Regions from separate parts of the Pseudoduganella aquatica genome, predicted to be linked through region 1. Evidence: predicted binding sites of a transcription regulator. Region 1 holds the regulator's gene; the other holds the start of a gene.

The links. The regulator LexA, encoded in region 1, represses DNA repair genes until DNA is damaged. The targets are predictions, from matches to a motif close to ACTGTATNNNNATACAGT.
Region 2: a site for LexA is predicted at 6,166-6,183, ahead of recA (recombinase RecA). Genes of this name have one in related genera too.

Annotation. Positions count from the first base shown of each region.
Region 1 covers NZ_CP086370.1:5,409,034-5,423,989, forward strand. Annotated here, with positions in the region: gene KT882_RS24135 (MBL fold metallo-hydrolase) at 1-159, shown strand, start outside; gene KT882_RS24140 (GNAT family N-acetyltransferase) at 170-637, opposite strand; gene KT882_RS24145 (bile acid:sodium symporter family protein) at 637-1,677, opposite strand; gene KT882_RS24150 (inorganic phosphate transporter) at 1,737-2,750, opposite strand; gene KT882_RS24155 (DUF47 domain-containing protein) at 2,787-3,413, opposite strand; gene KT882_RS24160 (replicative DNA helicase) at 3,513-4,898, opposite strand; gene rplI (50S ribosomal protein L9) at 5,009-5,461, opposite strand; gene rpsR (30S ribosomal protein S18) at 5,495-5,785, opposite strand; gene priB (primosomal replication protein N) at 5,787-6,089, opposite strand; gene rpsF (30S ribosomal protein S6) at 6,121-6,498, opposite strand; gene KT882_RS24185 (RpnC/YadD family protein) at 6,662-7,702, shown strand; gene lexA (transcriptional repressor LexA) at 7,801-8,457, shown strand; gene KT882_RS24195 (glutathione S-transferase family protein) at 8,473-9,099, shown strand; gene KT882_RS24200 (cystathionine gamma-synthase family protein) at 9,194-10,438, opposite strand; gene purF (amidophosphoribosyltransferase) at 10,489-12,015, opposite strand; gene KT882_RS24210 (CvpA family protein) at 12,055-12,543, opposite strand; gene KT882_RS24215 (SPOR domain-containing protein) at 12,571-13,686, opposite strand; gene folC (bifunctional tetrahydrofolate synthase/dihydrofolate synthase) at 13,709-14,956, opposite strand, start outside.
Region 2 covers NZ_CP086370.1:6,435,133-6,450,088, forward strand. Annotated here, with positions in the region: gene sucD (succinate--CoA ligase subunit alpha) at 1-813, opposite strand, end outside; gene sucC (ADP-forming succinate--CoA ligase subunit beta) at 827-1,996, opposite strand; gene KT882_RS28715 (DUF2889 domain-containing protein) at 2,065-2,637, opposite strand; gene KT882_RS28720 (phosphoethanolamine transferase) at 2,870-4,492, opposite strand; gene recX (recombination regulator RecX) at 4,461-4,937, opposite strand; gene recA (recombinase RecA) at 5,059-6,126, opposite strand; gene KT882_RS28735 (response regulator) at 6,287-6,979, shown strand; gene KT882_RS28740 (sensor histidine kinase N-terminal domain-containing protein) at 6,983-8,521, shown strand; gene KT882_RS28745 (DUF4212 domain-containing protein) at 8,514-8,822, shown strand; gene KT882_RS28750 (sodium:solute symporter family protein) at 8,819-10,867, shown strand; gene KT882_RS28755 (S9 family peptidase) at 10,945-12,957, shown strand; gene KT882_RS28760 (S9 family peptidase) at 12,978-14,956, shown strand, end outside.

The DNA.
Region 1 (14,956 bases):
AAGGCCGGCGCCAAACGGCTGTACTGCACCCACCACGAACCGACCCGGAGCGACGACGAGCTGGAAGCGGTGTTCGCCGAAGTGATGGCGCGCCGCGCCCCGCTGCCGGAAGGCCTGGAGGTGGTGCTGGCCTACGAAGGGCTGGAAGTCGAACTTTAAGCCTCGATGTCTAAGCCGGCTCCAGGCGCTTTTCAAAACACAGCGATTCCGGTTTGGCTGCGTAGCGGCCAAAATTGGGAATCAGCGCGTAGCCGCGCGCCGCATAGAACGCCACGGCGCGGGCATTCACGCGCCGCGCGGACAGGCGCAGCGCGCCGTAGCCCAGCGCAGCCGCCTCGCTTTCAAGGAAGGCCAGCACAGCGCTGCCGCAGCCGGCATGCCCCGGCCGCGCGTACATGCGCTTGATCTCCGCAACACCCTCTTCCAGCGGCCGCAAGGCGCCGCAGCCGGCGGCCGCGCCGTCCCTGCCGCGCGCCACGGCGAAGCGGGCCTGCGGGCCGCGCACATCATCGGGATCGAAGGAGGACTGGCCGCTGTCGCCGGTGAGCGCCGCCAGCACGGCCGACAGCTCGGCCATCAGCTGCGCCGCGTCGGGCGAACCGGGATCGGCCGCTTCCACGCGCCAGGCTGCGCGCATCACTGCAACCCGCCCTGCGCCCTGCCCTGCGGCGCCGCCTGCGCTCCGGCCTGACGGGCTCCCTCAGCTCTGGCGGCAAAGCGCTGCGCCAGCACCGCGCACACCATCAGCTGGATCTGGTGGAACAGCATCAGCGGCAGGATGACCATGCCCAGCGAGGACGTGGCGAACAGCACCTTGGCCATGGGCACGCCGCTGGCCAGACTCTTCTTGGAGCCGCAGAAGACCACGGTGACCTCGTCCTCCTTGCTGAAACCAAGCCTGCGGCTGATCCAGCCGGTCAGCATCAGCACCACGGCCAGCAGCAGGCAGCACAGCAGCGCGAGCGCCAGCAGCGACGGCACGCCCACCTTGTGCCACAGCCCTTCGCTCACCGCCTGGCTGAAGGCGGTGTACACCACCAGCAGGATGGAGCCCTGGTCAACAAAGCGCAGCAGCGGTTTGTGACGGTCCACCCATGCGCCTATCCAGCGCCGCATCAGCTGCCCCGCCACGAAAGGCAGCAGCAGCTGCAGCACGATGGACATGACCGCGTCCAGCGGCGGCTTGGCCGAAGGGCCGTGCACCACCAGCGCGCTGACCAGCAGCGGCGTGGCGAAGATGCCCAGGAAATTGGAGGCGGAAGCGCTGCATACGGCGGCAGCCACATTGCCGCGCGCGACGGCGGTAAAGGCGATGGACGATTGGACGGTGGATGGCAACATGCACAGGAACAGCACGCCGAGGTAGAGCTCCGGCGTCAGCACCGTCAGCGCCAGGGGCTTGAGCAGCAGGCCCAGCAGCGGGAACAGCACGAAGGTGCAGCACAGCACCAGCAAGTGCAGGCGCCAGTGCGTGAGTCCGGCCACGATGGCTTCGCGCGGCAGCTTGGCGCCATGCAGGAAAAACAGCGCGCCGATGGCGAACGCCGTGACGGCGCTGAACGCTTCGGCCACGCGGCCGGTGCAGGGAAGGAGACTGGCGACGGCCACGGTGAACAGCAGGGCCAGCGTGAAATTGTCGGGCCGCAGGCGGCGCAGGAAAGCGAGGATGGAAGACATGCCCATATTGTAACAAAGGGAGCCGAAGCTCCCTTTGCACTGCATTTTTATTGCATGAATTACATGATGTGCTTGCCGACCCACCAGGCGATCGCCGCCACGAAGGCCGAGGCCGGGATGGTGAAGATCCAGGCCCACACGATGTTGCCCGCCACGCCCCAGCGCACGGCCGACATCTTCTGGGCCGAGCCCACGCCGACGATGGCGCCGGTGATGGTGTGGGTGGTGGACACCGGCACGCCCAGGGCGGTGGCGGTGAACAGGGTGATGGCGCCGCCGGTTTCGGCGCAGAAGCCGCCCACCGGTTTGAGCTTGGTGATCTTCTGGCCCATGGTCTTGACGATGCGCCAGCCGCCGAACAGCGTGCCGAAACTGATCGCCGTGTAGCAGGAGACGATCACCCACAGCGGCGGCGAGGTGTCGCCGGCGGCGGAGTAGCCGGCCGCGATCAGCAGCATCCAGATGATGCCGATGGTTTTTTGCGCGTCGTTGCCGCCGTGGCCCAGCGAGTAGGCGGCGGCCGAGGCCAGCTGCAGGCGGCGGAACCAGGTGTCGACCTTGCGCGGCGTGGTGCGCACGAAGATCCAGGACACCAGCAGCATCATCAGCGAACCGAACAGGAAGCCCAGCAGCGGCGACAGCACAATGAACACCACGGTCTTGATCAGGCCGGCGGAAATCAGCGCGCCGGTGCCCGACTTGGCCACCGCCGCGCCCACCAGGCCGCCGATCAGCGCGTGCGAGGACGAGGACGGAATGCCGTAGTACCAGGTGACCAGGTTCCAGACGATGGCGCCCATCAGCGCGCCGAAGATGACGTACTGGTCCACCACGCCGGGGTCGATGGTGCCCTTGCCCACTGTGGCGGCCACGGTCAGCTGGTGGAACACGAAGATGGCGACGAAGTTGAAGCAGGCGGCCATGGCGACGGCGGTCTGCGGCTTGAGCACGCCGGTCGAGACCACGGTGGCGATCGCGTTGGCGGCGTCGTGGAAGCCGTTCATGAAGTCAAACACCAGCGCCAGGAAGACCAGCACTCCCAGCACATAGATGCTCATTTGTACGCTATTCATGGATTATTCTTTTTTCGTAGTGGCGAAGGGTGGCAATTACGCGTTTTCGACGATGATGCCTTCGATGATGTTGGCCACGTCTTCGCAACGGTCGGTCACCGTTTCCAGGATTTCGTAGATGGCCTTCATCTTGATCAGGTTGCGCACGTCCGGTTCGTCGCGGAACAGCTTGGACATGGCGGCGCGCATCACGTGGTCGGCGTCCGATTCCAGGCGGTCGATCTCTTCGCAGATGGCGACGATCTGGCGCGAATTGTCCATATTGTGCAGCAGGGCCACGGCGTCCTTGACCTTCTCGGTGCAGGCCAGCACCAGTTCGGCCAGGCGCTTGGCTTCCGGCGTGACCGAGTGCAGGTCGTACAGCGACACGGTCTGGCCGGCGTCTTCCATCAGGTCCAGGATGTCGTCCATCTTGGTGATCAGCTTGTGGATGTCGTCGCGGTCGATCGGGGTGATGAAGGTCTTGTGCAGCAGGTCGACCGTGGCGTAGGTGATCTTGTCGGCCTGTTTCTCGATGCCTTCGATGGCGTGCACGCGGTTTTCCAGGTCGTCGAAGTTGGTCATCAGGGCCAGCATTTCTTTGGCGCCTTTGACGCACAGCTCGGCGTGCTGGTTGAACAGGTCAAAAAACTTGCCCTCGGTGGGCATCAAGCGTCCAAACATATTATTCTCCAATCATGAATCATCGTTACTGCAGGCAGCCGCCACGCGGCGGCCTCAGAAAATTGCGGGTACTGCGGGGGTAGTGCGAAATTCGAAAACTTAGTCGCCCTGGTAGGTCGTCAGCGAGCCGCTGTAGTTGCCGAACTTGGTGTACATGCCCATCCAGGTCAAACGTATTGCGCCGATCGGGCCGTTACGCTGTTTGCCGATAATGATCTCGGCCGTGCCTTTTTCGGGTGAGTCGGGGTTGTACACCTCGTCCCGGTACAGGAAGATGATGACGTCGGCATCCTGCTCGATAGCGCCCGATTCGCGCAAGTCGGACATCACGGGACGCTTGTTGGGCCGCTGTTCCAGCGAACGGTTCAGCTGCGACAGCGCGATGACGGGACAGTGCAGCTCTTTCGCCAGGCCCTTGAGCGAGCGCGAGATCTCGGAAATCTCGGAGGCGCGGTTGTCGCCCGGCTTGCTGCCCTGCATCAGCTGCAGGTAGTCGACGATGATCAGGCCCAGCTTGCCGCACTGGCGCGACAGGCGGCGCGCGCGGGCGCGCATCTCGATCGGATTCAGCGCCGGCGTTTCGTCGATGAACACCTGGGCGTCGTTCATTTTCTGGATGGCGTTGGTCAGGCGCGGCCAGTCTTCATCATTCAGCTTACCGGTCCGCAGGCGGTGCTGGTCCAGCATGCCCACCGAACCCAGCATACGCATGGCCAGCTGGGTGCCGCCCATCTCCATGGAGAAGATGGCCACCGGCAGGCCGGCGTCGACCGCCACGTTCTCGCCGATGTTGACCGAGAACGCGGTCTTGCCCATGGACGGACGGCCGGCCACGATGACCAGGTCGCCCGGCTGCAGGCCGGAGGTCATGCGGTCCAGGTCGATGAAGCCGGTCGGCACGCCGGTGATTTCGCTGGAATTGTCGCGGCTGTACAGCTCGTCGATGCGCTCGACCACCTGGGTCAGCAGCGGCTGCACCGGCAGCCAGCCCTGGGCGCCGCGGGCGCCCTGCTCGGCGATGGCGAAAATCTTGGACTCGGCCTCGTCCAGCATCTGCTTGACCTCTTTGCCCTGCGGGCTGAAGGCCTGGCCGGAAATCTCGTCGGCCACGGTGATGAGCTGGCGCAGGATGCCGCGGTCGCGCACGATCTCGGCGTAGCGCCGGATATTGGCGGCCGAGGGCGTGTTCTGCGCCATCGCGTTCAGATAGGCCATGCCGCCCACCTCGTCCGCCTTGCCCAGCATGGACAGCGCTTCGAACACGGTCAGCACGTCGGCCGGCTTGGAGCCGTTGATCAGGCGGACGATCTGTTCGAAGATGATGCGGTGATCATAGCGGTAGAAATCGTCGGGATTCATGAAATCCGCGATACGGTCGAACGCGGCATTGTCGCGCAGCAGGCCGCCGATGACGGACTGTTCTGCTTCGATGGAATGCGGCGGAATGCGTAGCGAATCTACCTGTGGATCGGAGGGGGTGTTCATGGCGCGAATTATACCTGCTTCGGTGCAAGGGCAAAAAATAAAAAAGCCGGGCAAGCCCGGCTTTTTTACATGTACAACAGTCTCGCCGTAGATTTCTCTACAACAAAAACTTAGGCAGCTTCGCCAACCACAGCAACGGTCACGTCAACCACGACGTCGGTGTGCAGCGATACCGACACGGCGTGTTCGCCGGTGACTTTCAGCGGGCCGTTAGGCATGCGCACGGCAGCCTTTTCAACAGCGAAACCAGCTTTGGTCAGGGCTTCAGCGATGTCGAAGTTGGTCACGGAACCGAACAGACGGCCGTCAACACCAGCTTTTTGCGAAACGGTCACGGTCATGCCGTTCAGTTTCTCGCCTTGGGCTTGGGCAGCGGCCAGCTTGATGGCGGCAGCTTTTTCCAGTTCAGCGCGCTTTGCTTCGAATTCAGCAACAGCGGCGGTGGTGGCGCGGCGGGCCAGCTTTTGCGGGATCAGGAAGTTACGTGCGTAGCCGTCCTTGACCTTAACCACGTCGCCCAGGTTGCCGACGTTAACAACTTTTTCCAACAGAATGATTTGCATAGTTCTCTCCAGTTTCTAATCTGACGGCGCTAATTAAGCGTGGTGCAGATCGGTGTACGGCAGCAGGGCCAGATAACGAGCGCGCTTGATTGCGGTGTCAACTTGGCGCTGGTAGTGCGCCTTGGTGCCGGTCAGGCGTGCTGGCATGATCTTGCCGTTTTCCTGGACGAAATCTTTCAGCGTGTCTACGTCTTTGTAGTCCACTTGCTCTACGTTTGCGGCGGTGAAGCGGCAGAACTTCTTACGTTTGAACAGAGGATTCTGTTGCTTGCGCTTTTCTTTCAGCTTGAGCTTGTTTTTGTCGAACTTTTTACCGAATGCCATTTTAGGCTCCTGTATCTAATAAACTAAAATCAATGATGTGAAACACCAGGCTTCTGCTATTGCGGTTTTTCTTGGCCAGGAATCCTGTGAACTGATAAATGCCGCCCAGGGGCGCGTCGTTGAACCGTTTTGCCAGATCGCCTGCCGCCAGGGCGGGGATCTCGAATTCGGTCAAACGGGCGATGCCTGCCTCCATCTGCTGCGAGCTGTGCTGCAAGACTGCAGTCACGATCGGCATGCCGGCGGGGGTGTACCTGATGGTGTCCCGTTCGGTGATGAGGGCGTTTACCTGTAGCTGGTTCAGTTCAGTTCCTGGTCAATGAAAAACTTGACCCTTAGGCCGCTGCAGCTGCTTGGGCTTCGGCGCGATGGCTCTTGGCCGCGTCTTCACGTTGTACCGATTTCATCATCGGCGAAGGAGCGGTTTCCGCTTTCTTCATTTTCACGGTCAGGTGACGCAGAACAGCATCATTGAATTTGAATGCGGTTTCCAGCTCGACCAGGGTCTCGTTGTCGCACTCGATGTTCATGCAGATGTAGTGTGCTTTAGCCAGTTTCTGGATCGAGTAAGCCATTTGACGGCGGCCCCAATCTTCCACGCGATGTACATTACCGCCGCGCGAGGTCACGCTGGCTTTGTAACGTTCGATCATCGCGGGCACTTGCTCGCTTTGGTCCGGATGGACGATAAATACGATTTCATAGTGACGCATGAAAACTCCCTTAAGGACTGTGAATATAGCCCACCCCGGCGTCAAGACGGGTGTGGGAAGAGGTAAGCCCGCGACTATAGCGCCTTTCCGCTGAAAAATCAAGCAGCCGCCCAGCTTGCGCTTGCGCAAGGCCGGCAGCCCCGGCGACAGGCATGCTGACCCCATGAGCCCAGCCACCGACGACTACGACACGCCCTGGAAAAACGCCGTGATGGCGTATTTCCGCGAATTCATGGCGTTCTTCTTCCCGCGCGTCCATGACGCCATCGACTGGCGCCGGGATTACAGCTTCCTTGACCAGGAGCTGGCCCAGGTGGTGCGCGACGCCAGGCTCGGCAAGCGCAGGATAGACAAACTGGTGCGCGTCACCGGCAAGGACGGCGATGCCAGGCTGCTCTACCTGCACCTGGCGATCCAGCGCGCCAGGGAAAAAGACTTCGCCGAACGCATCTTTACCTACTACTACCGCCTCTACGACCGTTTCCGCTGCCCGATCGCGACGCTGGTGGTACTGGCCGACCCGTCCCCCTCTTGGCGGCCGGACTGCTTCCAATGCGAACTGTTCGGCTGCGAAGCCGCCATATATTTCCCCACAGTCAAATTGCTGGACTTCTGGCCGCATCTGGACCGGCTACTGGCCAGCAACAACGCTTTCGCCCTGCTGACCGCCGCCCACCTGATGACGCTGCGCACCCGCCACGAGCCCAGGAAACGCTTCGAATCCAAGGCAATGCTGACCTCATTAATGTATGCGCGGCATTGGGACCCGCAACGCATACTCGATCTTTTCAATGTACTAGACTGGATGATGAAGATCCCCGGCGACTTGCAAGACCAGCTGGCCGTGCGGATTGACGAACTCAACAGGAGCAAGGAAATGCCGTTCGAGAACCTTATGATACGCATGGCCAAAGACCGGGCCCGCAAAGAAGGCTTGGAGGAAGGCAGAGAAGTGGGTTTGCAGGAAGGCCGGGAGGTGGGTTTGCAGGAGGGTCGGGAGGTGGGTTTGCAGGAGGGTCGGGAGGAAGGCCGCGAGGAAGGCCGGCGCGCCGTGGTGCGCAAGCTGCTGCAGCTGCGTTTCGGGCCACTTTCCGCCAGTGCCGAACTGCGCATCTCCCACGCCAAACCGGAAGAATTGAATACTTGGGAAGACAAAATACTGCAGGCAGGCTCGCTGGAGGAGGTCATCGGGCCGATTGCATGAAAATATTTCGCACATATCAACAAAATCCCTTGCATTAGCTCGCGCACTGTACAAAAATACAGTCTGTCTATATCCACAGCTCTCAGAGCTAACGCACCATGATCAAGCTCACCGCACGCCAGGAACAAATTCTCAATCTGATCAAGGATGCCATCGACAATACCGGCTTCCCTCCCACCCGCGCCGAAATCGCCAACGAGCTGGGCTTCAAATCGGCCAACGCCGCCGAGGAACACCTGCAGGCCCTGGCGCGCAAGGGCGCCATCGAGATCGCCGCCGGCACCTCGCGCGGCATTCGCCTGCTGGGTGCGCACGCCGAATCGGCCGCCACCAAACTGGCGCACGCCGCCGCTGCCGCCGCATCCAATATGATGTCGCTGCCGCTGATCGGCCGCGTGGCCGCCGGCTCGCCCATCCTGGCCCAGGAAAACCTGGAAACCAGCTACAGCGTAGACCCTTCCCTGTTCTCAGCCAAGCCCGACTACCTGCTGAAAGTGCGCGGCGAGTCGATGCGCGACATCGGCATCATGGACGGCGACCTGCTGGCCGTCAAAAAGGTGGACAGCGCCAAGAACGGCCAGATCGTGGTGGCCCGCATCGGCAACGAAGTCACGGTCAAGCGCTACAAGAAGACCGGTTCGACCGTCGAACTGTTCCCTGAAAACCCGGATTTCAAAGTGATCACCGTTGATCCGGAAGCGGAGGAGTTCGCACTGGAAGGCCTGGCGGTCGGCCTGCTCCGCAGCTGGCATTAACCGGCGGACGGCAGCATGGCGAGCTTCAAGCTTTACGGCAATTGCGAGTCCGGCCACAGCTACAAGGTCAAGCTGGCCATGGAAGTGGCCGGCGTGCCGCATGAGTACGAGGAAATCGATCTGCGCCTGGAGCGCGCCGCGCGCCCCGAGCCTTTCCGCAGCCTGGCCAAATATGGCGAGGTGCCGCTGCTGGTGCATGGGGACCGCGCCTATGTGCAGTCCAACGCCATCCTGCTGCACCTGGCGGAACATCTGAAAGCCTACGGCGGTGAAACGCAGCAGCGCCTGGAGCGCGTGCGCGAGTGGCTGTTCTGGGAAGCGAACCGCATCGGTTTCTCCATGGCGCACCTGCGCTACGGCCAGAAGTTCGATCCCGAGGCTTACGCAGGCACCGTGCTGCCCTGGTTCCGCAACCGTTTCAACGCGGACATCGAGCGCCTGGACAATGAACTGGCCGACGGCCGCGCCTTCCTGCTCGATGACAGCGTCAGCATGGCGGACTTTTCCATCTGCGGTTATTTGTACTGGCCCGAACAGGCCAATGTGAACTACCCGCCGCGCGTACAGGCCTGGCTGGACCGCATCGCGGCCCTGCCCGGCTGGCGCCATCCTTATCAGATGGAAGGCGCGCAGCCCTGGTAAGCATGGCGGGTTACGGCGTTCCGCCTAACCCGTCCTACCAGTCCAGCCCCGCAACGTAGGGCGGGCTAGGTGCGCAGCACCGTAACCCGCCGCCTTAGCAGGCCTCCAGCGCGCAGCTGAAATCTTCCAGCAAATCGGCCGTATCCTCGATGCCGACGGACACGCGTATCAGCGACTCCGCGATGCCCATCGACGCGCGGCGTTCCGCACCCATCTCGTAGAAAATGGTGTGCGCCACCGGAATGATCAGCGTGCGCGTATCGCCCAGGTTGGAGGCCGGAATCGCCAGCCTCAGTCGGTTCAGGAAATCGAAGCAGTCGATGCCGTCCTTCAGCTCAAAGCTCAGCAGCGAACCGTGCGCGCGGAACAGTGCCGAGGCAATGGCGTACTGCGGGTGCGACTGAAGACCCGGGTAGTACACCGCCGCCACGCGCTCGTCCGCTTCCAGCAACTCGGCCAGCGCCTTGGCGTTGGCGCAGGTGCGCTCCATGCGCAGCGCCAGCGTCTCCGCGCCCACGGCGATGTGGTGCGCCGCTTCCGGTCCCAGCGAGGCGCCGAAGTCGCGCAAGCCCTTGGCGCGGATCTGCGTGATGCCCCACTGCGCCGGCGCCGCCTTCTTGTAGTTCTCGAAAATATTCGGGAACTGCGTCCAGTCGTAGGCGCCGGTGTCGGTCAGGCTGCCGCCCAGCGCGTTGCCGTGGCCGCCGATCGACTTGGTCAGCGCATTGATCACCAGGCCCGCGCCCACCGTCTTCGGCTGGAACAGGTAGGGCGTGGTCATGGTGTTGTCCACGATGTAGAGGATGCCGCGCTCCTTGCACAGCTCGCCGATGCGCTTCAGGTCCGCCACCTGCGTGCGCGGATTGGCGATGGTCTCGACGAAGACGATGCGGGTGTTCGGCTGAATGGCCGCAGCCACATAGTCCACGTCGGTCGCATCCACGAAATCAACCGCCACGCCCTGCCCCGCCACCGTCTGCCACAGCGAGTTGGTGTTACCGAACAGGAAGGACGACGAGACCACATGGTCGCCTGCGCGCAGCAGCGCCTGGAACACGGCGCCGATGGCGCCCATGCCGGTGGCGAAGCACAAGGTGGCCACGCCCTGCTCCATCTTGTTCACTTTGTCTTCCAGCGCGGACACGGTGGGATTGCCCTGGCGGCCGTAGCGGAAGCCCGGCTCCTTGCCCTGGAATACCGAGGCCAGCTGGCGCGCGTCGCCGTAGCCGAAGGCCACCGAGGTGTGCACCGGCTTGTGCAGCGAACCGTGCTCGATGCCCTTCTGGCGGTCGTTGTGCAGGATGGTGGTGGTGAAACCGTAATTTTTCTTTTCTGTCATGATCTCAAGTCAAAAAAAAGCCCGGCGCGCTTGGCGGCCGGGCTGGGACATCACCCTTCGGTGGTGGCCGCGTTCAAATTCAGCTGCGTCCGGCCCGCATCCTCCGCGGCCGCCGGCTTTTTCGGATGGTGGCGGTTGTATTCCAGCTTGTCCAGGTAGTCGGGCGACACGTCGCCGGTCACGTAGATGCCGTCGAAGCACGACGCCTCGAACTTGGTCAGCTTGGGATTGACGTCGGTGATGGACTGCTTCAGCGCGTCGATGTCCTGGTACACCAGGTAGTCGGCCGTGATTTCCTTGCACACTTCTTCCGTCGTGCGGCCATAGGCGATCAGCTCGTCGCGCGTCGGCATGTCGATACCGTACACGTTAGGGTAGATCACCGGCGGCGCGGCGGAAGCGAAGATCACCTTCTTGGCGCCGGAGTCGCGCGCCATCTGCACGATCTCGCGCGAGGTGGTGCCGCGCACGATGGAGTCGTCCACCAGCAGCACGTTCTTGCCCTTGAATTCGTGCGGAATCGCGTTCAGCTTCTGGCGCACGGACTTCTTGCGCGCGGCCTGGCCCGGCATGATGAAGGTGCGGCCGATGTAGCGGTTCTTGATAAAGCCTTCGCGGTATTCCACGCCCAGGCGCAGCGCCAGCTGGATGGCGGCCGGACGCGACGAGTCGGGAATCGGCATGACCACGTCGATTTCGCCGTCCGGGATTTCGCGCTTGATCTTGTCGGCCAGGTACTCGCCCATTTTCAAACGGGTGGCGTACACCGAGGCGCCGTCGATGACGGAATCCGGACGGGCCAGGTAGACGAATTCGAACACGCAGGGATTGAGCTGCGGGTTGTCGGCGCACTGGCGCGCGTGCAGCTTCTTGTCGGCGTCGATGAAGATGGCTTCGCCCGGTTCCACGTCGCGCACGAAGCGGAAGCCCATGCCTTCCAGCGCCACCGATTCGGAGGCGATCAGGTACTCGGTGCCTTCCGGCGTTTCGTTGATGCCCAGGCACAGCGGACGGATGCCGTTCGGGTCGCGGAAGGCCAGCAGGCCCACGCCGGCGATTTGCGCCACGGCGGCGTAGCCGCCCTTGACGCGGCGGTGCAGCACGGTGACGGCCTTGAAAATTGCGTCCGGGTCCAGGTTCAGGCCGGTGGTGGCGGTCTGGATTTCATGCGCCAGCACGTTCAGCAGCACTTCCGAGTCGGAGTCCGTGTTGATGTGGCGGCGGTCGTTCTTGAACATTTCCTCTTTCAACTGTTCCCAGTTGGTGAGGTTACCGTTGTGCGCCAGCGTGATGCCGAACGGCGCGTTGACGTAGAACGGCTGCGCTTCCTCTTCGCTGGACGAGCCGGCGGTAGGATAGCGGCAGTGGCCGATGCCGGTGGTGCCTTGCAGCGAACGCATATTGCGCGTGCGGAAGACGTCGCGCACCAGGCCGTTGGCCTTGTGCATGGAAAACATGCTGCTGTGATTGGTCGCGATGCCCGCTGCGTCCTGGCCGCGATGCTGCAGCAGCAGCAAGGCGTCATACAGCATTTGATTGACGGGTTGATGGGATACGACGCCGACGATGCCACACATGGTAGTGCTCCTGGACTGGTACTACGGATTTAAAGAATTCTAAAATTGCACATGCTGCGCAAAGGCAGCGGGCAGGAATGGTTTCACGGTGCGCGCACCGGTCTCCGCGAGCGGACTCAATAGCGCGTTCTTCCAGAAATCCTGCTGCGGTATCGTGGTCATCCCGCACAATATGACTGCGGCCAGCACGATTACAAGGCCCCGCCCCAGGCCGAACAGGCCGCCCAGGCCCCGGTCCGCCAGGCTCAGGCCGCCCGCCTTGATCAGCGCATCGACCGCCATGCCCAGCAGTCCCATCAAGATGCGCACGCCGATGAACAGTACGATAAAGGCCAGGATCAGGCGCACCACCTCGCCCGGCACCATCGCCGGCAGCATCTGCGCCAGCTGCGCGCCGTAGGCGTTGGCCACCACGAAAGCCACGATCCAGCTGGCCAATGAAATCATTTCCTTGACCAGGCCGCGCATGGTGCTGATGACAACGGAGGCGATCAGCACGAATATCACCAGGTAATCGAATAGCGTCACGTCAGCGCAGCCCTGCGGTCATGTCGGTCAGGAAGTGGCCAGGCTGCTGCTCAGGCCGATCTTGCTCAGCTTGGCGCGCACTTTTTCGGCTTCTTCCTTGTTCGGGAACGGCCCCACGCGGATGCGGGTCAGGGCGCCGCTGGCCGTGGTCACCTTCTGCGTAAAGGATTTGATGCCCGCTTCCTTGAGCTTGCTCTGCAACTCGTCCACTTTTTCCTGCGTGGCCACGGCGGCCACCTGCACCAGGTACTTGGTGTCCGAGGGCTTGTCTTCCAGGATGGCCATGGCGCGCGCGGCGTCCTCGGACTTCGGCTTGGCTTCGGTCTCCGGCTTGGCGTGCTTGCTCTCGGCCAGCTTGGCCTCGGCGGCGCGCTTGGCGTCCAGCTTGGCCTTGGCTTCCGCCCTGGCGTCCGCTTCCGCCTTGGCGTCGGCCTCCGCCTTGGCGTGCCGGATTTCCTCGGCCTTGGCCTTGGCTTTGGCTTCCGCCTTGGCCTTCGCGTCGGCCTCCAGCTTGGCCTCGGCGGCGCGGCTGCTTTCCTTCAGGCTTTCCTTGACGCTGTCCTTGGCCGGCTTGGCCGCGTCGGCATGCGGTTTCGCTTCGGCGGCTTGCGGCGCAGCGGCCAGGACGGGGGCGATGGCGGGAGCAAGCACCGGCGCAGCAATCGGCGCGGCGGGCGTCGCCACGGCAGCCGGCTTGGCGGCGGGCGCGTGGGCGGCCGGTGCATCCTTGACAATTTCCTCGCTCTTGTCGAGCGCATCGGCCGCGTCCACGCGCGACGCGGGAACGGCGGCGGCTGGCGCGGCGTCGGCCGGCTTGTCCTTGGATGGAATCTGGATGGCGATATCGGACGCCAGCGGCTTGGGCTCGGAGTCCAGCAGCATGGGCAGGCCCACCGCGACGGCCAGCGCCAGCGCGATCGCGCCTACCAGGCGGCGGCGCGCGCGTTTCTTTTCAGGCAAGACCGGATCCGGAGCGGCGTCGCGCGCGCGGGTGCGGCGCGCGCCGCCGTCGCGGTCGGCTGCGCTGGCACGCTTGGATTTGGCCAGTTCCAGCGCGGAGCTGTCGGCTGCGCTGGTGTAATAGCCGCTATCCTGGCTAGCGGCTTCCTGCTTGTTTTTGCTGAGTTTCGAGAACAAGCCCATGCGTGGTTTTCAGTCGGTGATGTCAGTGAAGTGCGGATTTTCGCGCTGCCATGACGCCGGCAACGGTCAGGAACGATCCGAAGACCACAATTCTATCATTCTCGCTGGCACGGCTCATCGCATTTGCAAAAGCTTGTGCCGGATCGTCGAATATGTTCACGGTGCGCTCGGGCCGGTCTTCCTGGATCAGCTGCACCTTGGCGGCCAGTTCCGAGCCCGAAGCCGAACGCGGCGACGGCAGCGTGGCCAGGCACCAGTGGTCCACATGCTCGGACATGGCCTTGATCACGCCGTCGATATCCTTGTCGTGCATCGAACCGAACACGGCGAAGGTGTACGGGTGGTAGCCCATATTGCCCAGGTTCTGGTTCAGCGCGGAAGCGGCGTGCGGATTGTGCGCCACGTCCAGGATGACGGTCGGGCGGCCCGGCAGCACCTGGAAGCGGCCCGGCAGCTCCACCGTCACCAGGCCGGTGCGCACTTCCTGCGCGCCCACCGGCAGCTCGAGCTTGAGCGCCTCCAGCGCGGCCAGGACGGCCGACGCGTTCAGCAGCTGGTTGGCGCCGCGCAGGCTGGGGTAAGCCAGCGAGTTGCGGCGCTGGCTGCGGCCGCCGTAGTTCCACTGCTGCTTGTCGCCCGAGTAATTGAAATCGCGGCCCATCAGCCACAGGTCCGCGCCTATGCCCTCGGCGTAATCGATCAGCGACTTCGGCGGCACCGGGTCGCTGCAGATCGCTGGCTTGCCGGAGCGGAAAATGCCGGCCTTCTCATAGCCGATCTGCTCGCGGTTATCGCCCAGGTAGTCGGTATGGTCGATATCCACGCTGGTGACGATGGACACGTCCGCATCGATCACGTTCACCGCGTCAAGGCGGCCGCCCAGGCCCACTTCCAGTATCGCCACGTCCAGCCCCGAGTTGGCCATCAGATGCATGATGGCCAGCGTGGTGAACTCGAAATACGTCAGCATGGTGTCGCCGCGCGCGGCCTCCACCACATTGAAGCTGGCCACCAGGGCCTCGTCGCTGGCCAGATCGCCGTTGACCCGGGCACGCTCGTTGAAATCCAGGAAGTGCGGCTTGATGTACAAGCCCACCTTGTAGCCCGCGCGCAGCAGGATGGACTCCAGCATGGCGCAGGTCGACCCCTTGCCGTTGGTGCCGGCCACCATGATGACCGGACAGCTGAAGGCCAGCGCCATGCGCTCCTTGACCGCGCGCACGCGGTCCAGGCCCATATTGATTTCAGTGACAGCGTGGCGCGATTCGAT
Region 2 (14,956 bases), 1.0 Mb from region 1:
CATGATTTCCAGCTTGGCTTGCGCGGTGTCTGCGCCGCCGGAGATCAGCGCGCCGGCGTGGCCCATGCGCTTGCCCGGAGGAGCGGTAACACCAGCGATGAAGCCGACTACTGGCTTCTTCATGTTGTCCTTGATCCACAGAGCAGCGTTGGCTTCGTCTGGACCGCCGATTTCGCCGATCATGATGACCGCGTCGGTATCCGGATCGTCGTTGAAGGCCTTCATGATGTCGATGTGCTTCAGACCGTTGATCGGGTCGCCGCCGATACCAACTGCCGACGATTGGCCCAGGCCCAGAGCGGTCAGCTGTGCAACTGCTTCATAGGTCAGGGTGCCCGAACGGGAAACCACGCCGATGCGGCCCTTGCGGTGGATGTGGCCTGGCATGATGCCGATCTTGATTTCGTCTGGGGTGATCAGACCTGGGCAGTTAGGGCCCAGCAGCAGGGTTTTCGAGCCGGCTTTGGCCATGCGGTCCTTCAGGGCCATCATGTCGCGGACAGGAATGCCTTCGGTGATGCAAATGGCCAGATCCATTTCGGCTTCCACGGCTTCCCAGATGGCGGCAGCTGCGCCTGCTGGTGGGACGTAGATCACGGAAACGTTGGCGCCGGTTTCTTTTTTCGCTTCGGTAACGTTAGCGAAAATTGGAATGCCTTCGAAGTCTTCGCCGGCTTTCTTCGGGTTCACGCCTGCGACGAAGGCATTTTTGCCGTTCGCGTATTCGCGGCACATACGGGTGTGGAACTGGCCGGTCTTGCCGGTGATGCCTTGGGTGACGACTTTGGTGTCTTTATTGATCAGAATGGACATGTTGATTCCTTAATTAAGCTTGACCGGCTGCAGCGGCGACGACGCTCTTGGCTGCGTCTTCCATGGTGTCGGCGGCGATGATAGGCAGACCGGAATCGGCCAGCATCTTCTTGCCCAGGTCTTCGTTGGTGCCCTTCATGCGCACCACCAGAGGCACTTTCAGCGAAACGGCTTTCGATGCGGTGATCACGCCTTCGGCGATCACGTCGCAACGCATGATGCCGCCGAAGATGTTCACCAGGATAGCTTTCAGCTCTGGGTTCTTCAGCATGATCTTGAACGCTTCGGTGACTTTCTCGGCAGTTGCGCCGCCGCCCACGTCCAGGAAGTTGGCCGGCTCGCCGCCGAACAGCTTGATGGTGTCCATGGTGGCCATGGCCAGGCCGGCGCCGTTGACCAGGCAGCCGATGTTGCCGTCCAGGGAGATGTAGGCCAGGTCGAATTTCGAGGCTTCGACTTCAGCTGGATCTTCTTCGTCCAGGTCGCGGTAAGCGACGATTTCCGGCTGGCGGAACAGGGCGTTGGCGTCGAAGTTGAACTTGGCGTCCAGGGCGATGACTTTGCCCGAACCGGTCAGGATCAGCGGGTTGATTTCGGCCAGCGATGCGTCGGTTTCCCAGTAGGCTTTGTACAGGCCTTGCAGGTTGGTGACGGCGTCGGCGATCGAACCTTCCGGTACGCCGATTTTCGCGGCGATGCCGGCGGCTTCAGCGTCGGTCAGGCCGACGGCTGGGTCGATGGCGATGGTGTGGATCAGTTCTGGATGCGATTCAGCCACTTCTTCGATGTCCATGCCGCCTTCGGAGGAAGCCATCAGGACTACGCGCTGGGTAACACGGTCGGTCACCAGGGAAACGTACAGTTCCTTCTTGATGTCCGCGCCTTCTTCGATCAGCAGGCGGCGCACTTTCTGGCCTTCCGCGCTGGTCTGGTGGGTAACCAGCTGCATGCCCAGGATCTGGTCAGCGTATTCTTTGACTTGTTCCAGCGACTTGGCCACTTTCACGCCGCCGCCTTTGCCGCGGCCGCCAGCATGGATCTGCGCCTTGACTACCCAAACCGAACCGCCCAGCGTCTCGGCAGCTTTGACTGCTTCGTCTACGGACAGGCACGGGATACCGCGCGGAACCGTCACTCCGAATTTTCGGAGGATTTCTTTGCCTTGATACTCATGGATTTTCATGCTGGCTTCCCTTTTGATTAAAACTGATGTTGAAAGTTGATATGTATAAAACGAGGATGGTGCGTGCGCTAGGCCAACTCGGGCTTGCTCGCTACCCAGCGCGGGTAAAACCGGGCAACTGCCCCGCCATCGGTACGCAGGGCGTGGCACTTGTCGAGCTGGAAAGGCTTTTCATGCGGAACGTTGTCGCTAGCCGCATCATGCGTCGGCCAGACATCGTTAGCGAAGGCCTGGACTGCCGCCGTTGGCAGGATCTGGGCCAGTTCCGTCAGATGGGTGCACCCGGCGACGCCAGAGAGGCGCTGCTTGAGTTCATGCCGGAACCCCTTCATCAGGTTCAGTCCCACCAGGGCCGCGTACGCCGGGCCGATGGTGTTGCAGAAACCAGGATAGGGAACCGCGTCAGAAACGGCTTCGGCGGCAACGATGGTCAGTTGGCGGTCTACCGTAATGCGCAAGGAGAGGTCGTGCAGGGGCGTGCCGCCTTCGCGCATGCCGGAGGCGAGCTTGGTGGCGTTAACTTTGATGTCGGTGATACGGGCGTCAAGATCCCATAGGCCATCCTCGCGCGCGAACGCCTGGATGTCTATAGCGCGCGTGTGCCGCAGCGCACGTCGGGAGACTGGAGTTGACAGGGACATAAGACCGATGCCGCTTGCGCGGCAAAAATTAGTAAGCAGCCTTGCACTATTCTCTTAACAAGAATGCACGTTGCCGCAGCTTCTACGGACAACCACCGCACCCGCGGTGCTGCAAAAACCCCAAAAGTGTAGCACACCCCGGCGCGAGTTGCGACGTGGCATATGTTAATTAGCGACTTTTCATGAGCCCACGCGGGCCGCCGCCATGCTAGCCCCGGGGCTGTCCCCGGCCTTATTTCAGGCTCTCGTAGGGCGCGCTGGGGCCGCTCAGTTCCAGCGTCACCGGGCGCGGACCTGGCTGGTACATGGGCGACGCAAAACTGGCGCGCGCGTCGCTGCCCTGCCACGCCACGGCGCCCAGTTCCAGCACCGAGGCGAACATGCTGGCGTGGCCGACCGGCTTGGCGCGGTTGGCCTGCAAGGCGGCCACCACCGCCGGATAGGCCTGGCGGTAAGGCGCGTTCATCCACACCAGCAAGGGCACGTGGGTGTCGTAGCGGGTGGGGCCGGGCTGGGCGTGCATGAAGAGCTGACGCTGGTCGTCGAACAGGTTTTCGCCGTGGTCGGAGGTAAACACCAGCACGGCCGGGCGCTGCTCGGCCTGCAGCACCGCGATCATGCGGGCCAGGAAGCGGTCGGTCTCGACCACCGTGTTGTCATAGGAATTGATGGCCTCGGCCTTGTTCTTCGGCAGCGGATTGTCGACGCCGGCGTCACTCAAGGTGGGATGGAACACGCGCGAGGCGCCGCTGTAGCGTTCCTCGTACGGAATGTGGCTGCCTATCATATGCAGCACCAGGAACTGGCGCGGCCCGGCCTGGCGCACGAAGGAGGTGAACATCGGCAGCAGGTTGTCGTCGGTGCGCAGGTGGAAGTCCATGCTGTTGCGGGCATATTCCCGCACCTCGGCGCTGGCGCCGTAGACGGACACCTCCTGGTTGGACAGCCAGGCGGTACGGAAACCGGCTTCGCGGAAGGTGGGGACCAGCGTGGCGCGCTGCTTGCCCGTCGCATGGCTCACGATGGCAGGCATGGCATAGCCGGTCCAATTGGCGGTGGACGCCACGTCGGGGAAGGACAGCAATTGCGGCCCCAGCGCGGCCAATCCGGGCGTGGTGTTGCGCGCGTAGCCGTTGATGCCGAGATGGTCGCTGCGCAGGCTTTCGCCCACCACCAGCACCACCAGCATGGGCGCGTCGCCCACGCTGGAACGGCCCTGCACGCTGGCAAAACCGGCCCCGGCGATCGCGCGCTCGTAGCCGGTCACGCGCCACAGCGAGGCCGCCAGGCCGCTGGGGAAAGCCAGGTTGATGGTGGATTGTTCCAGCAGCGGCGGCAGGCGCACGGCGTGGCCCACGGCCTGGCGCGCCACCAGGGCCAGCATTACCGGCATCAGGCAGCAGGCCAGCAGGCGCTTGCGCGCGGCCGTGTCCAGCCGCCAGCCGGGGCTGATGGAAAAGGCCAGCCACAGGTAGAGCAGCAGGCTGAGCGGCACCAGCCACAGCTTCCAGCCAAAGGAGGCCAACACCTGCGCGCTCATGGCCAGCCCGGTGTTGAGCGCGGAGGACAGCAGCGCGTCGCCGGGCACGCTGCCGTAGGCCAGGGTCAGATAGCAATACGGGCCCACCAGCAGCGCCAGCGGCGTCCACAGCAGGAAATAGCGGCGCACGCCGGGCACCAGCACCAGGGGCGCGGCCAGCAGCAGAAGGGAGAAGGCCAGCAGGGCCAGCGCGTCGCTGGCGCCTTGGACGTGGTCGGTATTTAGAACGGCCCAGCTGGGCAGCCATAGCCAGGCCGCCAGCAGCAGGGCCTTCAGGGCGTCGCTACGCGCCGCCACCGAGGCCGTCCAGCTCATCGAGGTCCACGCCTTTCATGGCGGTCTGGATGGCGCGCTGGGAGAAGCCGCGCTGCAGCAGGAAGCGCATTTGCTTGCTGCGCTCCTGGGCGTCCTGCGGCAGAGCGCCGAATTTGCGGCGCCACACTTCGCAGCAGCGCGCCGTTTCGTCTTCGGCCAGGCCGGCCTTCAATTCGCTCAGCGCTTCGCCCTTGATGCCGTGCTGTTGCAGTTCGGCCACAATGCGGCTGTTGCCGTAGCGCGCGGCGCGGCGGTGGATCAGCGATTCGGAGAAGCGTTCTTCGGACAGCCAGTTGTTTTTTTCGAGGAAGTCGAGCAGGGCTTCGATGTCGTCGCCCTCCTCCGCATGGCGCGCCAGCTTGCGCGCCAGCTCCATGCGGCTGTGCTCGCGCGCGGACAACAGTCGCAGCGCGCGCGCTTTCAGGCTGATGGGAGGCAGAGGCATGATGGGAATTCGGTGGTTCGCCGGCTTGGCGGGTTACGCGGCCTTGCCGCTAACCCGCCCTACGCAACTACAACGTAGGGCGGGTTAGACGCGCAGCGGCGTAACCCGCCGCACAGCCAGCTTACTCGACGGCTTTGAGCTTGGGCGCCGGCTCGGCGCCCAGGGGTGGCAGCTCGCGCACGCCCAGGGAAGCGCGTACCTTGTTTTCGATTTCGTGCGCCAGTTCCGGACGCTCCACCAGGTAGGTGCGGGCGTTGTCCTTGCCCTGGCCGATGCGCTCGCCGTTGTAGCTATACCAGCTGCCGGACTTCTCGACGATTTTCGCTTCCACGCCCAGGTCGATGATCTCGCCTTCGCGCGAGGTGCCCGCGCCGTACAGGATGTCGAAGTGCGCTTCCTTGAACGGCGGCGCGATCTTGTTCTTGACGACCTTGACCTTGGTTTCGTTGCCGATCACCTCGTCACCCGACTTGATGGAGCCGGTGCGGCGAATGTCCAGGCGCACGGAGGCGTAGAACTTCAGCGCATTGCCGCCGGTGGTGGTTTCCGGCGAACCGAACATTACGCCGATCTTCATGCGGATCTGGTTGATGAAGATAACCAGGGTGTTGGTACGGTTGATGGAACCGGTCAGCTTGCGCAGCGCCTGGGACATCAAACGGGCTTGCAGGCCCGGCAGCGAGTCGCCCATGTCGCCTTCGATCTCGGCGCGCGGCGTCAGCGCGGCGACCGAGTCGACCACCACCATGTCCACGGAACCGGAGCGCACCAGCGCGTCGCAGATTTCCAGCGCCTGTTCGCCGGTGTCCGGCTGCGAAATGAGCAGCTCGTGCAGGTTCACGCCCAGCTTTTGCGCATAGCCCACGTCCAGCGCGTGCTCGGCGTCGATAAAGGCGCAGGTGCCGCCCAGTTTCTGCATCTCGGCGATGGTTTGCAGCGTCAGCGTGGTTTTACCCGACGATTCCGGACCGTAGATTTCCACCACGCGGCCACGCGGCAGGCCGCCTACGCCCAGCGCGATGTCCAGGCCCAGCGAGCCGGTGGAGACCACTTGCACTTCTTCGATCGGCGCGCTGGCGTCCATGCGCATGACCGAGCCCTTGCCGAACTGCTTTTCAATTTGTGCCAGTGCTGCGGCAAGCGCCTTGGCTTTTTCGCCTGCGGGTACTGCGCCTTTTTTGTCGTCCATGATGATCTTTCGGCAAGTGGTTTAGTCGATTCAGGTGGTACTGTATAAAAAACCAGTGCTTTTTGCAAGCATTGTTTTCAATCGCGTTTGAGGCGGATCAAAAACTGGCCCCCTTGAGTAAAATGAAACACAATGGGGGCTTCTGCAACCGGGTGACATTATGCGTATTTTACTTGCCGAAGACGACAGCGTCCTGGCCGACGGGCTGACCCGCTCGCTGCGCCAGTCCGGCTATGCGATCGATTATGTAAAGAACGGCCAGGAGGCGGACACCGCCCTGGCCACCCAGGAGTTCGACCTGCTGATACTGGACCTGGGCCTGCCCAAGCTGTCCGGGCTGGAGGTGCTGCGCCGCCTGCGCGCGCGCTCCTCGCTGCTGCCGGTGCTGATACTGACGGCGGCCGACTCCATCGAGCAGCGCGTGAACGGCCTGGACCTGGGCGCGGACGACTATATGGCCAAGCCCTTCGCGCTGTCCGAGCTGGAGGCGCGGGTGCGCGCACTGACCCGGCGCGGCCAGGGCGGCGGGTCGGCCATCATCAAGCACGGCCCGCTCAGCTACGACCAGGTGGGCCGCAGCGCCTATATCAACGACCAGATGCTGGACCTGTCGGCGCGCGAACTGGGCCTGCTGGAGGTGCTGCTGGCGCGCACCGGGCGGCTGGTGTCCAAGGAGCAGCTGGTGGACCACCTGTGCGAGTGGGGCGAGGAAGTGAGCAACAACGCCATCGAAGTCTATGTGCACCGGCTGCGCAAGAAGATCGAAGTGGGCGGCGTGCGCATCGCCACCGTGCGCGGGCTGGGCTACTGCCTGGAAAAGTTCAGCGACACGCCGCGCGGCGAAGCCAAGTAAGCCGTGGGCGAGCGCGAGGCCGCAGCAGCCAGCCAGCAGGACCAGGACGACCTGTCCTGGCAGGAGCCTGCCGGCGCCGTCAAGGAGGACGACATCCAGCACTCGCTGTTCGGCGAGATCCTGGACTGGATGCTGGCCCCGCTGCTGCTGCTGTGGCCGATGAGCATCGCCATCACCTACCTGGTGGCCAAGTCCATCGCCAACCAGCCCTTCGACCATGCGCTGGAAGACAGCGTGACCGTGCTGGCGCAGCAGATCCACGAAGTGAACGGCAAGCTGGCGCCGCGCCTGCCCGGCTCGGCCCGCGACATCCTGCGCGCGGACGACGTGGACAGCGTGTACTTCCAGATCGCCGGCCCCGACGGCGCCTACGTGGACGGCGACCGCGAGCTGGCCGCGCCGCAGGAGGAAGACCGGGCCAAGCCCGGCATGGTACAGTTCCGCAACGGCAATATGCACGGCACGCCCATCCGCATCGCCTACTCATGGGTGGCGCTGGAGGACCAGGGTGCCGAGGAGTCGCGCGTGGCGCTGGTGCAGGTGGCCGAGACGCTGGAAAAACGCGCCAAGCTGGCCAATGAAATCATCAAGGGCGTGATCCTGCCGCAGTTCATCGTGCTGCCCATCGTACTGGCCCTGGTGTGGTTCGCGCTGGCGCGGGGGCTGTCGCCGCTGGCCCAGCTGCAGGAACGCATCCGCGCGCGCAGCTCGGACGACCTGAGCCCCATCGATTCGCGCCAGGTGCCGGAAGAGATCACGCCGCTGGTGCGCTCGCTCAACGAGATGCTGGCCCGGCTGTCGCTGTCGATCGAGATGCAGAAGCGCTTCATCGCCGACGCCGCACACCAGATGAAAACCCCGCTGGCGGGCATGCGCATGCAGTCCGAGCTGGCGCTGCGCCAGACCGACCAGGGCGAAATCCACCGCTCGCTGGAGCAGCTGGCGAAGAGTTCGGAGTCGGCCACGCGGCTGGTGAACCAGCTGCTGGCCCTGGCGCGCGCCGAGAACCAGCCGCAGGCCGGCGCCGCGCTGCTGCCGGTGGACCTGGCCGAGCTGGCGCGCAGCGCCGTGCGCGACTGGGTGCCGGCCTCCTTCAACTACCGCATCGACCTGGGCTTCGAGGCCCCGGCCACGGGCGAGGTGCCGATCGAGGGCAACCCGACCATGCTGCGCGAGATGCTGTCCAACCTGATCGACAACGCGCTGCGCTACACGCCGGCCGGCGGCGCCGTCACCGTGCGCGTGCGGCGCTCCGAGCACGAGGGCGTGGTGGAGGTGGAGGACACCGGCCCCGGCATTCCGCCGGCCGAGCGCAGCCACGTGTTCGAGCGTTTCTACCGCATCCTCGGCAGCAGCGCCGAGGGCAGCGGCCTGGGGCTGGCCATCGTGCGCGAGATCGCGCAGCAGCACGGCGCCGACATCGACATTTTCAGCAACCCGCGCAGCAACAACGCCAAGCTGCCCGGCAGCTTGTTCCGCCTGATCTTCCCGCTGCGCGCGCCCGACGACGAACCGCCAGCAGACGAGCCCCATTATGGATGACACCACCAGCACCGCCGCCAGCACTGCGGCAGCGTCCCTGCGCGCGCGGCGCGAGCAGCACTGGCGCCGCACGCGCCGCCTCACCGCCGCCCTGCTGCTGCTATGGCTGGCCACCAGCTTCTGCGCCGTCTTCTTCGCGCGCGAGCTGACCGGGCTGATGCTGTTCGGCTGGCCGCTGTCCTTCTACCTGGCGGCGCAAGGCGCCTCGCTGGTCTACCTGGCCATCATAGGCGGCTACGCCTGGCGCATGCGCCGGCTCGACCAGCAGTTTGCCGCCGCCGCGCAGGGAGGGCAGGCATGAACGCCAAGCCCAGCTACTTCCGGCGCCTGTCGCGCTACTACCTGCTGTTCTCGGCCGGCTTCGCGGGCTTCCTGGTGGCGCTGTCCATGCTGGAGAAGGAAGGCATGCCGCGCGTCTGGATAGGCTACCTGTTCATGCTGGCCACCATCACGCTGTACGCCGCCATCGGCCTGGTCAGCCGCACCTCCAACGTGGCCGAATACTATGTCGCGGGGCGGCGCGTGCCGGCCATGTTCAACGGCATGGCCACCGCCGCCGACTGGATCTCGGCGGCCAGCTTCATCAGCCTGGCCGGCACGCTCTACCTGCACGGCTTCGACGGCCTGGCCTACGTCATGGGCTGGACCGGCGGCTACTGCCTGGTGGCGCTGCTGATCGCGCCCTATCTGCGCAAGTTCAGCCAGTACACCATCCCCGACTTCCTGGCCGCGCGCTACGGCGGCCCGCACCACGGGCGCTACGTGCGCATCATGGCGGTGGCGGCCACCATCATCATCTCCTTCATCTACGTGGTGGCGCAGATCTACGCGGTGGGCCTGATCGCCTCGCGCTTTACCGGCGTGGATTTCTCGGTCGGCATTTTCCTCGGCCTGGCCTCCATCCTGGTGTGTTCCTTCCTGGGCGGCATGCGCGCCATCACCTGGACCCAGGTGGCGCAGTACATCATCATTCTGGTGGCGTTCCTGCTGCCGGCCATGTGGCTGTCGGCCAAGCACAGCGGCAACCCCATCCCGCAGGTGGCCTACGGCAAGCTGCTGCCCACGCTGGGCGCGCGCGAAGCCAGCCTGGCGCACGACCCGAAGGAACAGGAGGTGCGCGCCATCTTCCGGCAGCGCGCCGACGACTACGGCCAGAAGCTCGACGCCCTGCCCGCCAGCTGGGACGCCGGCCGCATCGACGCGCAGCGCCGTCTGGACGCGGTCAAGCAGCGCAACGTCACGCTGCTGGACATCCGCGCGGCCGAAAAAGCCTTGATCAACTACCCGAAGACCGTGGAGGAAGCGGCCGCCGCCTGGGAGGCCGCGCGCGCCTACAACCTGCGCCGCGCCGCCGCGCCCGCGCCGCACGCCGAGCCCTTCGTGGCGCCGGACATCGCGCAGTCCGACCAGAAGCGCAACAACTTCCTGGCGCTGGTGTTCTGCCTGATGGTGGGCACGGCCGCCCTGCCTCACATCCTGATGCGCTCCTACACCACGCCGTCTGTGCATGAAACCCGGGTGTCGGTGTTCTGGACGCTGTTCTTCATCCTGCTGATCTACCTGACCATTCCGGCGCTGGCGGTGCTGGTGAAGTTCGACGTCTACACCGCGCTGGTGGGCAGCGACTTCTCGCGCCTGCCAACCTGGGTGTCGTACTGGGCCAATGTGGACAAGCTGCATCCGCTCATCAGCATCGTGGACGTGAACCACGACGGCCTGGTGCAGCTGGCGGAAATCGCCATCGACGGCGACGTGCTGGTGCTGGCCACGCCCGAGATCGCGGGCCTGCCCTATGTGATTTCCGGCCTGGTGGCGGCGGGCGGCCTGGCCGCCGCGCTGTCCACGGCGGACGGCCTGCTGCTGGCCATCTCCAACGCCCTGTCGCACGACATCTACTACCGCATCGTCGACCCCAGCGCCTCCACGCAAAAGCGCGTGACCATCTCCAAGCTGCTGCTGCTGGCGGTGGCCTTCATCGCCGCCTACGCCGCGTCCACCAAGCCGGCCGACATCCTGTCGCTGGTGAGCGCCGCCTTCTCGCTGGCCGGCTCCACGCTGTTCCCGGCGCTGGTGCTGGGCGTGTTCTGGCCGCGCGCCAACCGCCACGGCGCGGTGGCCGGCATGGTGGCCGGCTTCGGCGTGTGCCTGTATTACATGGTGCACGCCAACCCCATCCTGGGCGGCAGCGCGGCCGGGCAGTGGTTCCACATCGCGCCGGTCTCCGCGGGCATCTTCGGCGTGCCCGCTGGCATGCTGGTGATGGCGGTGGTCAGCCTGCTGACGCCCGCCCCGGGACGCGACACCACTGCGCTGCTGGCGCATGTGCGTGCGCCGGAGCAGGGCTAGGCAAACCTTCAGACAAATGTTATTGTAGGGAAATTGATTAATTTGCAATTGTTCTTTTCGCCTATTTAACATTGACCATGTCCACATCCCTGCCACTGCGTACCGCCCTCGCCTGCCTCGTTTCCGCCCTGATGGGGGCCGCCTCCATCGCGCCGGCTTATGCCGCCGCGCCGCCTGCCGAGCATTTCTTCGACAATCCCAGCTTCAGCAACCCCAAGCTGTCCCCGGACGGCAAGTACGTGGCCTTCAAGGGCAGCGTCGACGGCGGCCGCACCGCGCTGTATGCGCTGGACCTGGCCAGCCGCAGCATCAAGGGCGTGGCCAAGTTCGGCGACGTGGACATCGATAACTTCGAGTGGGTCAACCACGAACGCCTGGTGTTCGACACGCGCGACAGCAAGGCGCCCGTCGGCGACCGCACCAACGCCCCCGGCATGTTCGCGGCCAATGTGGACGGCAGCGGCTACCGCATGCTGGTGGACCGCAGCTACACGCCGGCTTCCGAAACGGGCAGCATGATCAAGCAGCGCGCGCTGCCCTACAACACCTTCCTGCTGGACCAGCAGGGCGCGCAGGACAGCGAGTCTATCTATGTGCGCCGCGCCGAATGGAACGAGGCCACCTGGGACCTGGAAAACTTCGACCTGCTGCGCCTGAACACCCTCACCGGCAAGGCGGACGTGGTGCCGCGTCCGGCCAAGGTGCTGGACTGGCTGCTGGACGCGGACGGCGCGCCGCGCCTGGCCATGTCGGACAAGGACGGCACCTCCAGCGTGCACCTGCTCGACCCGGCCAGCAAGGCCTGGCGCCAGCTCGCCAGCTTCCCCTCCTACGGCAACGCCCCCAAGGCCTTCTGGCCAGTGGGTATGAGCTCGGACAGCAAGCTGTACGTGAGCAGCCGCGCCGGCAAGGACAAGGACGCACTCTATCTGTACGACACGGCCAAGGGCGAACTCGCCGCCGAGCCGGTGGTGTCGCTGGCGGACTATGACTACGAGGGCCAGATGATCTACAGCGGCGGCAAGATCGTCGGCCTGGAGATCCTGTCGGATGCGCGCAGCACCGTGTGGCTGGACGAGCGCATGAAGGCGGCGCAGAAAACCATCGACGGCAAGCTGCAAGGCACGGTCAACCTGGTGCGCCCGGCGCTGCGCCCGGCCACGCCGTGGATGCTGGTGACGTCGTATTCGGACCGCCAGCCGAGAACCTACTACCTCTACAACGCGGACACGCAGGAACTGGGCAAGCTGGGTTCCGCGCACGCCAATATCGACCCGGCCGCCATGGGCCAGCAGGACATGGTGCAGATCAAGGCGCGCGACGGCCTCGCCATTCCCGCCTGGCTGACCTTGCCCAGCGGCGCCGGCAAGAAGCTGCCCATGGTGGTGCTGGTGCACGGCGGCCCCTTCCTGCGCGGTTCCGAATGGGGCTGGGACGCGCAGGCGCAGTTCCTGGCCTCGCGCGGCTACGCGGTGCTGGAGCCGGAGTTCCGCGGCAGCACCGGCTTTGGCTCGCGCCACTTCCGCGCCGGCTGGAAGCAATGGGGCCTGGCCATGCAGGACGATATCGCCGACGCAGCCAAATGGGCCATCGCGCAGGGCTACGCCGATCCGCAGCGCATCTGCATCGCCGGCGCCAGCTATGGCGGCTACGCCACGCTGATGGGCCTGGCGCGCAATCCGGAACTGTTCAAATGCGGCGTGGAATGGGTGGGCGTGACCGACCTCGCGCTGATGTACAAGGACCACTGGAGCTTCCAGTCCGACTTGAGTGCCCAGTGGAAGCAATATGGCCTGCCGCAGCTGGTGGGCGATCCGGTGCAGGACGCGCAGCAGCTGGCGGACACCTCCCCGGTCAACCTGGCCGCGCGCATCAAGCAGCCGCTGCTGATGGCCTACGGCGATGAAGACCGGCGCGTGCCCATCCCGCACGGGCGCAGCTTCCACGCGGCCGTCAAGGCCCACAATCCGGACGTGGAGCTGGTGGTCTACCAGGGCGAGGGGCACGGCTGGTCGCTGCCGAAGAACCGCGTCGACTTCTGGACCCGGGTGGAGAAGTTTCTGAACCGCCACATCGGCGCGCAACCGTAAGCCACTTCACTGGAGCCTCCATGCACGGACTGCAACGCATGATCGCCTCCGCCGTGGCACTGCTGGCAGCGCTGGCCCATCCCGGCGCGCACGCGGCCGACGCGGCGCCGGCCGCAACGCCCGCCACCACCCCGGCCGCGCTGCCGCCGGTGCAGGACTTCTTCAGCAATCCGCAATTCAGCACAGTGCAGCTGTCGCCCAGCGGACGCTACCTCGCGGCCAAGCTGACCAGCCCCAATGGGCGCGAGCGGCTGGCGGTGGTCGATCTGAGCAACAACTCGGCGCTGTCGGTGGCCAGCTTCCACGATACCGACGTGGGCCAGTTCGCCTGGGTCAACGACGAGCGCCTGCTGCTCGACACGGTCGACATGCAGGTCGGCGTGGGCGACGCGCGCTACGGCCCCGGCCTGTACGCGGTGAACCGCGACGGCAGCCAGTTCCGCCAGCTGGCCAGCCGCCGCGGCGACGCGCACGCGGTGCAGTCGCAGCGCCTGCTGCCCTGGCACACGTATATGCTGGGCCAGCGCGGCACGCAGGACAGCGACCAGGTCTACGTCCTCAGCAGAAAGATCACCGGCCCCGGCCAGATGGAATATGCCGACCTGCTCCAGCTCAACACCAAAACCGGCTACAGCACCACCCTCAAGCGGCCCGGCGATACGCACGACTGGCTACTCGACAGCAAGGGCGAACCGCGCCTGGCCACCGTGGTGGAGAACGGCCGCAGCTCGGTGCACTACCGCGACCCGGCCACCGGCGCCTGGCGCGAACTGGGGTCGTTCGGGCAGTTCACCGGCGGCAAGGGCTCCTTCCGTCCGCTGGCCTTCGCGCCGGACGGCACGCTGTACGTGGTGACCAGCGCCTACCGCGACAAGTCGGCCGTGCACAGCTACGACCTGGCGACCGGCAAGATCAATCCGCAGCCGCTGGTGGAGCTGGAGCACTACGACTTCAGCGGCCGCCTCATCATGAGCCAGGACAAGCTGCTGGGCGTGCGCTACCTGGCCGACGCGCAAGGCACGCGCTGGCTGGACCCGGCCATGCAGGCCATCCAGCAGGAGGTCGACAAGCTGCTGCCCAACACCCTCAACCTGCTGACGCCGCCGTCCCGGCCGGAAACGCCCAACCTGCTGGTGGAATCGTATTCGGACGTGCAGCCGCGCGTGTTCATGCTGTACAACAGCGCCAACAGGCAGCTCAGCAAAATCGGCGCGTCGCGTCCGCAGATCCGGCCCGGCCAGATGGGCAAGCAGGATCTGGTGACCTACGCCGCGCGCGACGGCTTGCAAATCCCTGCCTGGCTGACGCTGCCGCATGGCAAGGACAAAAACCTGCCCATGGTGGTGCTGGTGCATGGCGGCCCCTTTGTGCGCGGCGGCCAGTGGGGCTGGCGTCCGGATGTGCAATTCCTGGCCTCGCGCGGCTACGCCGTGCTGGAGCCGGAATACCGGGGCAGCACCGGCTTCGGCGAAGCGCACTTCAAGGCCGGCTGGAAGCAATGGGGCCTGAAGATGCAGGATGACATCGCCGACGGCACACGCTGGGCCATCGCGCAGGGCATCGCCGATGGCAAGCGGATCTGCATCGCCGGCGCCAGCTACGGCGGCTACGCCACGCTGATGGGGCTGGTCAACAATCCCGAGCTGTACCAGTGCGGCGTGGAGTGGGCCGGCGTGACCGACATCAAGCTGATGTACACCGGCCACTGGAGCTTCCAGTCCGATCTGCCGGACGCCTGGAAACAGTACGGCATGCCGCACCTGATAGGCGACCCGGAGAAGGACGCCGAGCAGCTCAAGGCCACCTCGCCGCTGGAGCAGGCGGCCCGCATCAGGCAGCCGCTGCTGCTGGCCTACGGCGGCTCGGACATGCGCGTGCCGCTCTACCACGGCAAGAAATTCCGCGACGCGGTGCAAAAGACCAACCGCCAGGTCGAATGGGTGGAATACGAGGAGGAAGGCCACGGCTGGGTGCTGCAGAAAAACCGCTACGACTTCTG